Regions from separate parts of the Roseateles sp. GW835-FHT13E02 genome, predicted to be linked through region 1. Evidence: predicted binding sites of a transcription regulator. Region 1 holds the regulator's gene; the other holds the start of a gene.
The links. The regulator HrcA, encoded in region 1, represses chaperone genes, less so after heat shock. The targets are predictions, from matches to a motif close to TTAGCACTCNNNNNNNNNGAGTGCTAA.

Region 1 (7,356 bases):
ATAGCGGATCAGGCCGCGCGGCGCCCCGACCTTGTCCATCACCTGGTCACAGACGTCAATGCAGGCGGCGCAGCCTATGCATTCGTTCTGCAAGCCATTGCGGATATCAATGCCGGTGGGGCAAACCTGTACGCACAGGGTGCAGTCCACGCAATCGGCGGTCTGGCCAAGCGCGAGCTCCAGCCCCTTGCGCGAACGCGCGCCACGCGGCTCGCCGCGAGCGGCGTCGTAGCTGATGATCAACGAATCGGCATCGATCAGGGCACTCTGGAAGCGCGCATAGGGGCAGATGTACTTGCACATCTGTTCTCGCAAAAAACCGGCGTTGCCATAGGTGGCGCCCGCGTAGAACAGCACCCAGAAACTCGGCCAGGCCGCGAGCTGCAGGTGCAAGAGCTGCTGGCTGAGCTCGCGGATCGGCACGAAGTAGCCGACGAAGCTGAAGCCGGTCAGCAAGGACAGGGCCAACCAGCCTCCGTGTTTGGCGGTCTTGCGCGCCAGCTTCTCAGCCGACCAGGGCGAGCGGTCCAGGCGCATGCGCGCCTGGCGATCGCCCTCGGTATGGCGCTCGATCCACAGAAACATCTCGGTGTAGACCGTCTGCGGACAGCTGTAGCCACACCAGAGGCGGCCAGCCACGGCGGTGAAGAAGAACAAGGCCAGGGCGCTGAGCACCAGCAAGGCAGCGAGGTAGATGAAGTCCTGCGGCACCAACAACAGGCCCAGGACATAGAAACGCCCAGCCTCCAGATCGAACAGCAGGGCCTGGCGTTCATTCCACTGCAGCCAGGGCACGCCGTAGAAGAAGAGCTGAGTCAGCGCGACCATCAGCCAGCGCCAGTTGGCAAAGCGGCCAATGACCGAACGCGGGTAGACCTTGGCCTCGGCCACATACAGCGGAATCACCCGGGGCGCCGTCGAACCCAGCGGTGAGCAGGGGGTGTCAGAGTGGCTCATGGGGCTTTCGGCCGCGCCTTTTGATGGGGACGGGCTGAATGCTCAAACCGGACAAGCCCACAGGCTCGCCGCGCGACGTGGCGCTGGCGGGAGTCTGGGCGGGGCTCAAGAGATCAGCCAGGCTGTGACGATCCAGCTGCTCCAGGAAGGCCGCGAGCGCCTCGTTGAAGATCCCGGTCAGGCGGCAGCGGCCAGTCAGGCTGCAGGCATTGCCATTGCCGAGACACTCCACCAGGTAGAAGTCGGGCTCCACGGCACGCACCAATTCGCCGAGCATGATGTCACCCGGCGCCAAAGCCAAGCTCATGCCCCCGCCTTTGCCACGCACGGTACGAATCCAGCCGCCCAGGCCGAGCTGGTGGGTGATCTTGGTCAGATGGGCTTCCGAGATGTCATAGGCCTGAGCGATCTCAGCCGTGGTGCAGAGCCGATCGGGTTGCTGACCCAAATAGATCAGCATGCGCAAGGCGTAGTCGGTCATGGTGGTCAAGCGCATGGCTGATCCTTGTTGGTTTTGAACGGGGCCATGTACTCATCCGGGAAGCCCATCAACCCTGGGCCGCAGAAGCATGGGACCATAACGCCACAAATACAGGGCAAATGCCAAGGTCCAGCACAGGGCAGACAGCCAGACCGCCCATAGCAAGGCCGCCGGCAGCAGCAGCGGCAGAAACACCCGCAGCACTGCGGCCGCAAGCAAGGCCAAGTAGGCCGCCGTCTCCACCGGCCCAGCTTTCAGCGGCCGACCCGTGTGCCCGAGGGCGGTGCGCGTGATCATGCCCAGGGTCATCAGTCCGATCAGGCCCACCGTCAGGGCATGGGTCGCAGAGGCCGCGGGCAGCCAGTCCAGGGTCGCCGCTGCACGCAGAGCCAGGTGCAGCAAGAGCCAAGCGTAGGCCGCGTGCAGCACCCAGACCAAAGGGTTGCCCAGGGTCTTCCAAGGCTGCCAGAGCGCGAAGCGCAAGCTGTGCGCCAGCAAAGCCGGCAGCAGCGCCAGAAGCATCACGGGGCCACTCAAGCCCAGTGCGTCGCAGGCGGCCAGCAGCAGCAGCGCCGCCAGTGCGACGCGCTCCAGGCGAGGCTCACGGCGCGCGTTCATGCCGGGCACACCATTGTTGGAGAACATGGGCAGCACTCGGCCGGCCATGACGGCAATCATGAACAAGAGCAAATCGAGCGCAAAGGGCAAGCCCAGGCCTTGAAAAGGTGCCACCGGCAGCTGAAGCTCGGCCCACAGGCCCAACTGCCCGAGATGTAAAGCAGCGGTGGCCAAGCCCAGGGCCAGCAGCAAGCCGACAAAGAAGTAATTCCGCCGGTTGCCGCCTGCGTGCAGGGCACGCCACAAGCCCCAAGCCGCCAGCCAAGGCACGGCCACATTGACCGCCAGCGAGGCCCACAGCCAAGGCGTCAGCACCAGCACGCGGGCGAGCACCCAGAGCGCCGCCAGCGCCATCAAAGGGCGGCCCGTCGGCGTGGCCCGCCCCGACCAGTTTCGACCGGCCGTGAACAAAAAACCGATCACGATGGCCAAGGCATAGCCGAACACCATCTCATGGGCATGCCAGGCTGAACCGCGCAGACCTCCACTGGCCAGCAAGCCGCTGAATTGCAGCGCCCACAAAGGCACGGACAGCATGGCCAGCAAGGCGGCCAACAGATAAAACGGCCGAAAGCCCAGATCCCAGAGCGCCAACCCCTGGCCGGATCGGTGCCGCCGAGGCGGCTCCTGCAACTGAACGAACACAGTGCCCATCCTGCTCTCCTCCTGCCGCTTCGCTCAGCGGGCGCCGCTGCAGCAACCGCAGCAACTCTGGGCCACCAAGCGCCGACCGATACGAAGACGCCATTGCGTCGGACCAGCATCCAAAACCTCCCAATCGAACTGACCGGGCCACAAGGACTGGAACTGCTGCCTCAACGGAACAGGTTCATGGTCGCTGTGTAGCTCGAACCAAGCGCCGACCGGCAAGCTTTCAAAGTGCCGGAAGATCAGGACGTGGCGCTGCGCCGGGGCAACCAGTCGCACATCAATAACGGAGTGTCTGGCCGGCACGGCGCAGTGGTCGGAGTCGATGTTCATGCGAGATCCCTAATAAGTTGCATTCACAATGAATCTATTGTTTCGCAACCCGATCCGTAAAGCAACATATAAAATGCATCTTCTGTTTCGCCGCCATGCACTTCAGCGAACGGAATACGATGCGATGTGCACGGCGAGTCCTTGTCGGAGCGGAAGACAAGCGAGACAGCCCTTCGCGCAAAACTGCGGGCAGTAGTCCCTCAACTTTCAGAATGCTGTCAAACCAACGCTTGCGAGGGCGAACGACTGCAACGCGAAGCCGCCGCGACGCACCCGGATGCCAACGCAGCGCGTAATGGCCTCCAACGTCTGCTGGAAGAGCTCGCCGCGGCGCACCGGGGAAAGACGAGCAGCGTGTCGAGCTCGAGGCAGATCGCCGCGCGCATGCCGGCACTGCAGCGCGGCTCCAGGAGGCTCCCGCGCAGTTGGATCTTGGTAGCCAACAGCAGCAGCAGACGCAGGAGGCTTACAGCAGCGCCCTTGCCAAGGTGTGCCAGGCTGACACTGCTCCCACCTCATCCGGCAAGAGGGGTTTGCAAAATTGGAATACCTTCCGACCAGGACCAACGAGATGATCTGGCCCGGCAAGCGCACCGGTTAATTGTGGCCAGTGAATCGCCCCGGGTTTCGAGGAGGCTCCAACTCTGGAGAATGGAGCCATGAAGAAGTCCCCGAAGTTTTCGCCCGAGGTGCGTGAGCGTGCCGTGCGCATGGTGCTGGAGCACCGAGCAGAACACCCGTCGCAGTGGGCGGCCATCGAATCCATCGCCGACAAGATCGGCTGCGTGCCGCAGACCTTGCACACTTGGGTGAAACAGCACGAGGTCGATGCCGGCCAGCGAGACGGTGTCTCGACTGCGGAGGCTCAGCGCATCAAGGAACTGGAACGAGAGGTGGCGCCCGTTTGACGTAGAGACCGCGCACCATCTCATCCTCGGCGCGTCGCGCCCAGTCCTCAGCATCACGCTTGAGGCGGAAAGTCTTGGTGGCAGTGGGGAAGCCGGTCTTGCGGATGACGGCTTTCCAGTTCCCTGATTCGGTCTTGACGATGGTAGGCATGCAGGCTCTCGATTGGCACTGTCCCTGACCACTGTACCGAATTTGTACCTTTGGGTACTTTTCGGTGCGCAGCGGAGCGAAGAAATCGCCCGCAAACCCGCATGAATACTTGGTAGGCCGTACAGGACTTGAACCTGTGACCAAGGGATTATGAGTCCCCTGCTCTAACCAACTGAGCTAACGGCCCCCCGGGGGACTTGCGACCCTTGGAGAAAAGGAAAAATCGCCGGCCTTGCACCGGCGAAGCCCGCGATTGTATAGGGGGGAGCTGCGGGCGAGGGCTGGGGCCCCAAGGGGCTCGTGAATCGCGAGTCGTGAATGGTGAAGCAGCCTGACCCGCAGGTGTTCACCTGTTCACCCGTTCACTCATTCACCACGCGCGGGGTACGCGCCCGCCCCTCATTTCTGCGACAGCGCCTGACTCACCATCCTCGAGGTGATGTCCACGATCTGGATCATGCGGTCGTAGGCCATGCGGGTGGGGCCGATGACGCCCAGGGTGCCGACGACCTGGCCGTTGACCTCGTAGGGCGAGGAGACGATGGACAGCTCTTCGAAGGGCACGACCTGGCTTTCGCCGCCGATGTAGATGCGCACGCCCTCGGCGCGGCTGGAGACATCGAGCAGGCGCATCAACTGGGTCTTCTGCTCGAACATATCGAACAGGCGGCGCAGGCTGCCCATGTCGTTGGAGAAGTCCTGCACGGTGAGCAGATTGCGCTCGCCGGAGATGATGACGCGCTCCTGCTCGTCGGCCATGGCTTCGCTGCCCACCTGGACCGCGGCGCTCATCAGGCCGGAGATTTCGCTGCGCAGCTGGTCCACCTCGCTCTTGAGGCGCTCGCGCACGGCCTCGAGGCTCAGGCCGGCGTAGCTGGCGTTGAGGCGGTTGCTGGCCTCGGCCAGCTCGGCCTGGCTGTGGTCCTGGGCGGTGAAGATGACGCGGTTCTGCACATCGCCATCGGGCGAGACCATGATGACCAGCACACGGCGCTCGCCCAGGCGCAGGAACTCGATGTGGTGGAAGACGCTGGGCTTGCGCGGCGCGGTGACCACGCCGACGAAATTGGACAGGCTGGACAGCAGATGCGCGGCGCTGGCGATCACGCGCTGGGGCTGGTCGGGCTGGATCTGGGCCTCGATCGGCCGGTCATCGGGCACCACCAGGCCGGGCTGGGCGGTCAGCATGGTGTCGACAAAGAGGCGGTAGCCGCGCGCCGTGGGGATGCGGCCGGCGCTGGTGTGGGGGCTGGCGATCAGGCCCAGCTCTTCCAGATCGGCCATCACATTGCGGATGGTGGCAGGGCTCAGCTCCAGACCCGAGGCTTTGGACAGGGTGCGGGAACCGACAGGTTGGCCGTCCGCGATATAGCGTTCGACCAGGGTTTTCAGCAGGGATTTGGATCGCTCGTCGAGCATGGCGGCATTGTAGGGACTGGCGCCCGCCTTCAGCGGACTGACATAGTGCTGTGGTGTAATTCTTCGCTATGGCCAAACGTTTCCAACATGTGGCAATCGTCGGCAAACACCAGGCCCGCGGCATACGCCCGATTCTGGAGGAGATTGCCGATTTTCTGATGCGGCAAGGCCTCGATGTTTCCCTCGAAAGCGAAACCGCCCTCAACACCGGCATGACGGCCTTCGAGGCCTTGACGACCGAGGAGCTGGGCTCGCGCTGCGACCTGGCCATCGTCGTCGGCGGTGACGGCACCATGCTCGGTTTCGCGCGCGAGATGGCGCCGCATGGCATCCCGCTGGTGGGCATCAACCAGGGCCGGCTGGGCTTCATCACCGACATCTCGCTGGAGAAGTTTCAGGAAGCGCTGGCGCCGATTCTGGACGGCGATTTCGAAACCGAAAAGCGCTCCATGCTGGAAGGCTCGGTCTGGCGCGATGGCGAGAGCATCTTCGACGGCCTGGCCCTGAACGATGTGGTGGTCAGCCGCGGCGCCACCGCCAGCATGGTGGAGCTGCGCATCGATGTGGGCGACGAGTTCGTGGCCAATATGCGGGCGGATGGCGTGATCGTCGCCTCGCCCACCGGCTCCACCGCCTACGCCCTCTCGGCCGGCGGCCCCATCATGCACCCCAGCATCGGCGGCTGGCTGCTGGTGCCGATTGCCTCGCACACGCTGTCCAACCGGCCCATCGTGCTGCCGGACACCGGCGAGGTGCGCATGGAGATCGTGGCCGGCCGCGATGCCAGCGTCAATTTCGATATGCAAAGCCTGGCCAGCCTGCTGCACGGCGACCGCATCACCGTGCGCCGCTCGGCCCACCAGGTCTGCTTCCTGCACCCCAAGGGCTGGAGCTATTACGCCACCCTGCGCCGCAAGCTGCGCTGGTATGAAGGGGTGAGCTGAACCATGTTGCGACGCCTGAGTCTGCGTGACTTCGTCATCGTGCCCGAGCTGGAACTCGATTTCGGCGCCGGTTTCTCGGTGCTGACCGGCGAAACCGGCGCCGGCAAGTCCATCCTGATCGACGCGCTGCAGCTGGCCCTGGGCCAGCGCGGCGATGCCGGCGTGGTGCGCGAAGGCGCGGCGCGCGCCGAGATCTCGGCCGAGTTTGACTGCCCCGCGCACCTGAGCGGCTGGCTGGACGAAGCCGGTTTTGAATCCGAGGGCGCCAGCTTGCTGCTGCGCCGCGTGATCGACAGCCAAGGCAAGAGCCGCGCCTGGATCAATGGCAGCGCCGCCACCGTGAGCCAGCTGCGCGAGCTGGCCGACCGCCTGCTGGACATCCACGGCCAGCACGCCTGGCAAGGCCTGACCCGCCCGGCCTCGGTGCGCGAGCTGCTGGACCAGTACGCCGACCTCGACACCCGCCCCCTGGCCGCCGCATTCGCCGACTGGAAGCGCGCCAGCGAAGCGCTGGACGCCGCGCAGACACGCCAGAACGAGCTGCTCAGCGAGCGCGAACGCCTGGCCTGGCAGATCGGCGAGATCGACCGCCTGGCCCCGGGCGCCGACGAGTGGGACGAACTCAATGCCGAGCACCAGCGGCTCTCGCATGCGCAATCGCTGCTCGACGCGGTGCGCGCCGCGCTGAACGCGCTCAGCGAAGCCGAGGACAGCACGGCCGAAGGCCTGACCGGCGACGCACTGGACCGGCTGGAAGATGTGCTCGAGTACGACGCCCGCCTGGCCCCGGCCGTGGAAGCCCTGCGCGGCGCCCAGGCCCAGATCCAGGACGCCAGCCACACCCTCAGCGCCTATCTGCACAAGGCCGATGGTGAACCCGGCCGCATGGAAGAGCTG
Region 2 (7,356 bases), on a different contig from region 1:
GCCCGCGCCACCTTCCGCTTCTCGATCTGGCATCTGTCGCTGCTGTTTGCGGCCTTGCTGCTCGACCACTATTTGCTGCCCTCGGGCGCTTGAGCCATGAAACGCACGACGAACTCCACCTCTTCTTCGCCCTTGCCCTCGCCCAAGGGCTTGAGCCGCCGCAGCCTGGCCGCCACCGGCCTGGCCTTTGCACTGCTGGGCAGCCTGGCCGCTTGTGACCAGCTGGGCCTGGGGGGCTCCAGCAAGCTGGCCTTTAAGGGCGTGGACCTGACCGGCGCCGAGTACGCGCGCAACCTCAACCTGCCCGATCAGGACGGCCGCAGCCGCAGCCTGGCCGATTTCAAGGGCAAGGTGGTGGTGGTGTTCTTTGGCTACACCCAATGCCCAGATGTCTGCCCCACCACCATGGCCGAGCTGGCCGAAGTCAAGCGCTCGTTGGGCGCCGATGGCGAGCGCGTGCAGGGCGTGTTCGTCTCCGTCGACCCCGAGCGCGACACCCCCGCCTTGCTCAAGGCCTATATGGCCAGCTTCGATCCCAGTTTTGTGGCCCTGCGGGGCAGCGAAGAGCAGACCAAGGCGGCGGCCAAGGAGTTCAAGGTGTATTACGCCAAGGTGCCTGGCAAGACCCCCGAAAGCTACACCCTGGACCACACCGCGGCCAGCTTCATCTTCGACCCCGAAGGCCGGGTGCGCGTGTTCTCGCGCTATGGCTCGGGCGCGCAAGCGCTGGCCGACGACATCAAGCTGTTGCTGGCGGAGAAGCGCTGAAGCTCGAAGCCAGCTGGCGCTTCGCCACGCCAAAAAGAAACGGCCCCGGTAGGGGCCGTTTTTCATGGCGGGCGGGTCGGATCAGGCCGGAGTGAGTGCCTTGCGCATCTTCTTCATGGCCGCCACTTCGATCTGGCGGATGCGCTCGGCCGACACGCCGTACTCGGCCGCCAGCTCATGCAGGGTCATGCCGCCGGACGAATCGTCGTTGACCTTGAGCCAGCGCTCCTCGACGATGCGGCGGCTGCGCTCGTCCAGGGCTTCCAGCGCGCGGCTGATGCCGTCGCCGGCCAGCTCGTCGCGTGCCTGGGCTTCCAGCACGCGGGTCGGCTCCTGGCTGTCGTCGGCCAGGTAGGCAATGGGAGCGAAGCTCTCGCCGTCCTCGTCGCTTTGCGGCTCGAGCGCCACATCGCCGCCGGACATGCGGGTTTCCATCTCCAGCACTTCTTCCGGCTTGACGTTCAGTTCGCGCGCCACATGGGCCAGCTGCGCTTCGCTGAGACTGTTGCGGTGGGTTTGGTCGTCGGCCTGGTCTTCCTTCATGCTGTGCTTCATCGAGCGCAGATTGAAGAACAGCTTGCGCTGGGCCTTGGTCGTGGCGACTTTGACCATGCGCCAGTTGCGCAGCACGTATTCGTGGATCTCGGCCTTGATCCAATGCATGGCATAGCTGACCAGACGCACGCCCTGGTCCGGGTCGTAGCGCTTGACGGCCTTCATCAGGCCGACATTGCCTTCCTGGATCAGGTCGCCCTGGGGCAGGCCGTAGCCCAGGTACTGACGCGAGATCGACACCACCAGGCGCAGGTGCGAGAGCACCAGGCGGCCCGCGGCCTCGAGATCGCCGCTGTCACGCAGACGGCGGGCGGCCGAGCTTTCCTCTTCCGGGGTCAGCAGGGGCAGGCGGTTGACGGCGGAGATGTATGCATCCAGGTTGCCGAGCGAGGGCACCAGCGACCAGGGGTCACGGACCGTCAGAGCAGTGGGTGTAGACAAAGTCATCGCTTTCTTTCGCAAGCCGAACCTCAGCGGTTCCATGTGGTCAATATTAGCACTCTCGTTTAGTGAGTGCCAAATCGCTGGGGTTATTCCGAAAAGTGCATGAATATGCGCTTTCTGGTGAGTGCGCCCGCTAACTTAGAGCGGCGTCTCAGTCGCTTGCATCAATCCAGCAGGCCGAAATCGGGGCTGACGACCATGGTGTCGATGTCCAGCAGGATCAGCATGCGCTCGCCGATCTTGCCCAGACCGGTGATGAAGCGGGCGTCCAGCGCCGCCGCCACTTCAGGCCGCGGCTTGATTTCCTCGGCGCTGAGTTCCAGCACATCGGAGACCGAATCCACCACCACGCCGACGATGCGCTGCGCCACATTGAGCACGATCACCACGGTGAAGGCGTTGTACTCGCCGCTTTGACCCAGGCGCATGCGCAGGTCGACGATGGGCACGATGACGCCGCGCAGATTGACCACGCCCTTGATGAAATCGGGCGAATGGGCGACGCGGGTGGGCGGCTCGTAGGAGCGGATTTCCTGCACGCGCAGGATGTCGATGCCGTATTCCTCGCCACCGATGCGGAAGGTCAGGAATTGCCGCGTGTCATGTCGGGCCTGGCCGCCGGTGGGCTGCAGGGCTTGGGCACCAGAGGAGGGAACCAGTTCGTTTGAGCTCATGGATCGGTGGGCTTGTCTGCGGTGAAGTCGGAAGAGGGCCAGTCGGTGCTGAACGTCTCAGGTCCATTTTGCAACCATTGTGCGCCGCGCCATCGCTCGATCTGCTACCACCGGGCCGGGTAATTTCCCCCATGGCCTGAAGCGCTTCGGCGCGGTGCGGCTGTCGCCCAGAAAAAAACCCCGCCAGGGCGGGGCTGTTGTCGGGGGGGGCGCAGGTCCCGGCTCAGACGTTGAAGAGGAAATTGAGCACGTCGCCATCCTTGACCACGTATTCCTTGCCTTCGGCGCGCATCTTGCCGGCGTCCTTGGCCCCTTGTTCGCCCTTGAAGGTGATGAAGTCTTCGAAGGCGATGGTCTGGGCGCGGATGAAGCCGCGTTCGAAATCGGTGTGGATCACACCAGCCGCCTGCGGGGCGGTGTCGCCCTTGTGGATGGTCCAGGCGCGCACTTCCTTCACGCCGGCGGTGAAGTAGGTCTGCAGGCCCAGCAGGCTGAAACCGGCGCGGATCAGGCGGTTCAGGCCCGGTTCGTCCTGGCCCATTTCGGCCAGGAACATGGCGCGGTCTTCGTCGCTCATTTCCGACAGTTCGGCTTCGGTCTTGGCGCAGATGGCGACCACCGGGCCGTTCTGGGCGGCGGCGTACTCTTTCAGGCGGTCCAGGAAGGGGTTGTTCTCGAAGCCGTCTTCGGCCACGTTGCCCACGAACATGGCCGGCTTGGCCGTGATCAGGCACAGGGGCTTGAGGATGGCCTGCTCTTCCTTGCTGAATTCGATGGTGCGCACCGGCTTGGCCTGGTCCAGCGAGGCCTGGCAGCGTTCCAGCACCTTGACCAAGGCGATGGCGTCCTTGTCACCGGCGCGGGCCACCTTGTTGTAGCGGTGCAGGCTTTTCTCGACCGTGCCCAGGTCGGCCAGGCAGAGTTCGGTCTGGATCACCTCGATGTCAGCGATCGGGTCGACCTTGCCGTTCACGTGGATCACGTTCGGGTCTTCGAAGCAGCGCACCACATTGACGATGGCGTCGGTTTCGCGGATGTGTGAGAGGAACTGGTTGCCCAGGCCTTCACCCTTGGAGGCACCGGCCACCAGGCCGGCGATGTCCACGAACTCGACGATGGCCGGCAGGATGCGCTCGGGCTTGACGATCTCGGCCAGGGCCTGCAGGCGCGGGTCCGGCAGTTCCACCACACCGACATTGGGTTCGATGGTGCAGAAGGGATAGTTCTCGGCGGCGATGCCGGCCTTGGTCAAGGCATTGAACAGGGTGGACTTGCCGACATTGGGCAGGCCGACGATGCCGCATTTGAGGCTCATGGAGGGCTTTCTGGGGAGCTGGGTTGGAGGCCGCGGTTGCGGCCGCTGAACAAGGCGGTCTGGGAGCCGGGCTGAGCCGATGGGGCGGCCGCCGGCTCGAAGCTGGGCGCGATTTTAGGCCAATGCGGAGCCGCGCTGCGCCGGCGCCGCTCCGGCCGGCCGAGTCGGGCGTGCAAAAGCAGCTTCCCCACTCGCCGCAGGCCTGGCCGGGCCTGCCTACAATGCCGCGATGCAAACATATGACGTCCTGGTGCGTGGCAGCGGCTGCGTCGGTCGCTGCCTGGCCTTGGCCCTCGGGGCCCAGGGCCTGCGCGTGGCCCTGCTCGGCAGCGCCGAAGCCACGCCCGCCCAGCGGGAGGACGTTCGCAGCTACGCGCTCAACGCTGCGGCCGTGCGCCTGCTTCGCGAGCTCAAAGTTTGGGATTCCTTGCCGCCCAGCGCCCTCAGCCCGGTCTACGACATGAAGATTCACGGCGATGCGCCGGGCTCACTGCTCGAGTTCTCGGCCTGGAGTCAGGGCGTGTCCGAGCTGGCTTTCATCGTCGACGCTGGTGCGCTGGAGCAACAGCTGGCGGTCGCCCTGCGCTTTTCGCCCCATGTGCAGGTGGTGGACGCGCCGGTGCCGGCGGCCTTGACGGCCTTGTGCGAGGGCCGGGCCTCAGCCGCGCGGGCCGAGCTGGGTGTGAAATTTGAGGTCAACAGCTACGGTCAGCGAGGCATCGCTGCGCGTCTGTGCAGTGATCGGCCGCACCAAGGGGTGGCGCGGCAGTGGTTCCGCTCGCCCGATGTGCTGGCCTTGCTGCCGATTGCCGCGCCCGAGGCGGGGGCCTCCTATGGCTTGGTCTGGTCGGTGCCGGAGGCCCGGGCCGAGGAACTCCTGGCGCTCGATGAAAACAGCTTCGAAGCCGCTTTGAACGAGATCTGCGGGCCCGAGGTCGGACCTCTGCGTCTGGCCAGCGGGCGCGCTGCATGGCCGCTGGCCTTGGCGCGGGCCGAACCCATGCAGGGCCCGGGCTGGGTTTTGCTGGGTGACGCCGCGCATCTGGTGCATCCCTTGGCCGGTCAGGGCTTGAACCTGGGTCTGGCGGACGTGGCAGCTTTGGCCCGCGTGTTGGCCGAGCGCGAGAGCTGGCGCCCTCTGGGTGATGAGCGCCTGTTGCGCCGCTATGTGCGCGAGCGCCAGCTCGACACCTGGGCGATGGGCGAGCTCACCGACGGTTTGCTGCGCCTGTTTGCCAGCGATCTGGGCCCGGTGCGCCGCTTGCGCAACCAGGGCCTGAGCACCTTGAATTCCCTTTCCCCCCTGAAGCGCTGGCTGACGGCGCGGGCGCTTGGCGCCTGAGACCTCCCCAACTTCTTCTCCATGAGTCTGACAACAATGCTGAACTTGAAGACCCTGGCGGTGGCGAGTCTCGCCGCCAGCCTGCCCTTGGTGGCCGCAGCCAACGAAGCGGTGATCCGCAAGAGCCTGGGCGAGAAGTTGCCCGGCATGCCCAAGATCGAGGAGGTGCGGCAAAGCGCGCTGCCGGGTTTGTGGGAAGTGCGCATCGGCAACGAGATCCGCTACACCGACCCGACCGGCAGCTATCTGGTCGAGGGCGAGCTGATCGATCTGCGCACCCGCAAGAACCTCACCGAAGAGCGCCTGAACAAGATCAACCAGGTGGACTTTGCGGCATTGCCCTTGAAGGACGCCGTGGTCTGGAAGAACGGCAACGGCAAGCGCCGCATCGCCGTGTTTGCCGACCCGAATTGTGGCTACTGCAAGCGCTTCGAACGCGCCCTGCAAGACGTCAAGGACATCACCGTCTACACCTTTCTGGTGCCCATCCTCGGTGGTGACTCCGCGGAAAAGGCACGCTCGATTTGGTGCGCCAAGGACGCTACGGTCAGTTGGCAAGGCTGGATGTTGGACGGCAAGGCGCCGGTCAAACCGCTCGCCGCCTGCGACGATGGTGCCATCGAACGCAATACGGCCATGATGCGCCGCTTCCACGTCAATGGCACGCCGGCCATCTTCTTTGAAGACGGCAGCCGCGTGCCGGGCGCCCTGGGGGCCGAGCAGTTGGAGAAGCGACTCCAGGCCGTGTCCGCCACCAAGTCCTGAGCCAGCCAACTGGCAGCGGCTGCAGCGGCTGAGTGATTCAGCAGGGCTTCAGCCGCTTTTTCTTGCCGCTGGCCGGGGCCCTCGCTGAATGGCCCCTGAATTCTTGTTGACCCGGAGCATCCCTGCATGTCTGCCGCCTCTAGTGCCGAGCCCCCCAAGCCGATGAACACGCTCTCTCCTCTGCCATTGCACCCGGTGGCATTGAAGCTGGGGCATCTGGGCCTCCTGCCCTTTGTGGCCGGGGCCGTGCTGATCTGGCTGATCGGTGACCGCAACCTCGAGGCCCATGCCTTCGTGACCCTGGCCACTTCGGCCTACGCGGCCTTGGTGATCTCATTTCTCGGCGGCATCTACTGGGGATTTGCTTTTCGCATGCCCGAGGCCACGGCCCAGCCCTTTGTCTGGGGCATCATGCCCTCGCTGGGCGCCTGGGTGGCGGTGGTGATGCCAGCCTATGCCGGCCTGGTCTTGCAAGGCGGCATGTTGATCATTTGCTATCTGGTGGATCGTCGGCTTTACCCCGCGTTTGGCGCTGCAGCCTGGCTGACCTTGCGTTTCCGTCTGAGCGCGGGCGCTGCCCTGTGCTGCTTCCTGGCGGCGGCAGGGAGCTGAGACCGTGGCCGATATTCGTTATCGCATCGAGCTCGATCAGGCGCGCGACCACCAGTTCCTGGTCACCCTGACCTTGGCCGCGCCGGCGGCCGAGCAGACCGTCAGTCTGCCGGCCTGGATTCCGGGCAGCTATCTGATGCGCGAGTTTGCTCGCCACCTGAGCGGCCTCACGGCCAGCCAAGGCAGCCGCGAGCTGGAGCTGGAGCAAGTGGACAAGGCCAGCTGGCGCGTCGCGTGCAGCGGCCGCAGCGCCTTGGTGCTGCGCTACCGTGTTTATGCATTTGATCCTTCGGTGCGCGCCGCCTTTCTGGACGCCGAGCGCGGCTTCTTCAACGGCAGCAGCCTGTGCCTGCGCATCCATGGACGCGAAGACCAGCCTCATGTGCTGGAACTGGCCGGCTTGCCCGAGGGCTGGCAGGTGGCCACAGCGATGCCGCAGAACGCCGATGGCGGTTATGCCGCGGCCGACTATGACGAGTTGATCGATCATCCCTTTGAGCTGGGGCGCTTCTGGCAGGCGCGGTTCAGTGCCTGCGGCGTGGAGCATCAGCTGGTGGTCAGCGGCGCCTTGCCGTCCTTTGATGGCGAGCGCCTGGTGGCTGACACCCAGCGCATCTGCGAGGCGCAGATCCAGTTCTGGCACGGCCCGACGGGCAAGCGGCGCAGCCCCTTGCCCTTTGAGCGTTATGTCTTCTTCCTGAACACCGTGGACGAGGGCTATGGCGGTCTGGAGCACCGCGCCAGCACGGCCTTGCTGTCACCGCGCCGGGATCTGCCGCGTCATGGTCAGACCGAAAGCAGCGAGGGCTATGTCCGCCTGCTCGGCTTGATCAGCCACGAGTACTTTCACACCTGGAACGTCAAGCGCCTGCGTCCGGCCA

Region 2: the regulator HrcA is predicted to act here: its motif matches at 1,817-1,843, upstream of rpoH (RNA polymerase sigma factor RpoH).

Annotation. Positions count from the first base shown of each region.
Region 1 is NZ_JBXAGJ010000023.1:47,457-54,812, reverse strand. It holds gene ccoG (cytochrome c oxidase accessory protein CcoG) at 1-957, opposite strand, end outside; gene AC1Q6P_RS19985 (RrF2 family transcriptional regulator) at 944-1,453, opposite strand; gene AC1Q6P_RS19980 (NnrS family protein) at 1,490-2,710, opposite strand; gene AC1Q6P_RS19975 (DUF2249 domain-containing protein) at 2,735-3,037, opposite strand; partial or broken gene AC1Q6P_RS19970 (transposase) at 3,697-3,933, shown strand; gene AC1Q6P_RS19965 (hypothetical protein) at 3,911-4,096, opposite strand; tRNA gene AC1Q6P_RS19960 (tRNA-Ile) at 4,207-4,283, opposite strand; gene hrcA (heat-inducible transcriptional repressor HrcA) at 4,496-5,515, opposite strand; gene AC1Q6P_RS19950 (NAD kinase) at 5,584-6,459, shown strand; gene recN (DNA repair protein RecN) at 6,463-7,356, shown strand, end outside.
Region 2 is NZ_JBXAGJ010000002.1:306,841-314,196, reverse strand. It holds gene cyoE (heme o synthase) at 1-93, shown strand, start outside; gene AC1Q6P_RS03215 (SCO family protein) at 97-768, shown strand; gene rpoH (RNA polymerase sigma factor RpoH) at 850-1,770, opposite strand; gene AC1Q6P_RS03205 (chemotaxis protein CheW) at 1,932-2,441, opposite strand; gene ychF (redox-regulated ATPase YchF) at 2,665-3,756, opposite strand; gene AC1Q6P_RS03195 (FAD-dependent monooxygenase) at 3,986-5,098, shown strand; gene AC1Q6P_RS03190 (DsbC family protein) at 5,120-5,863, shown strand; gene AC1Q6P_RS03185 (DUF3429 domain-containing protein) at 5,990-6,475, shown strand; gene AC1Q6P_RS03180 (M61 family metallopeptidase) at 6,480-7,356, shown strand, end outside.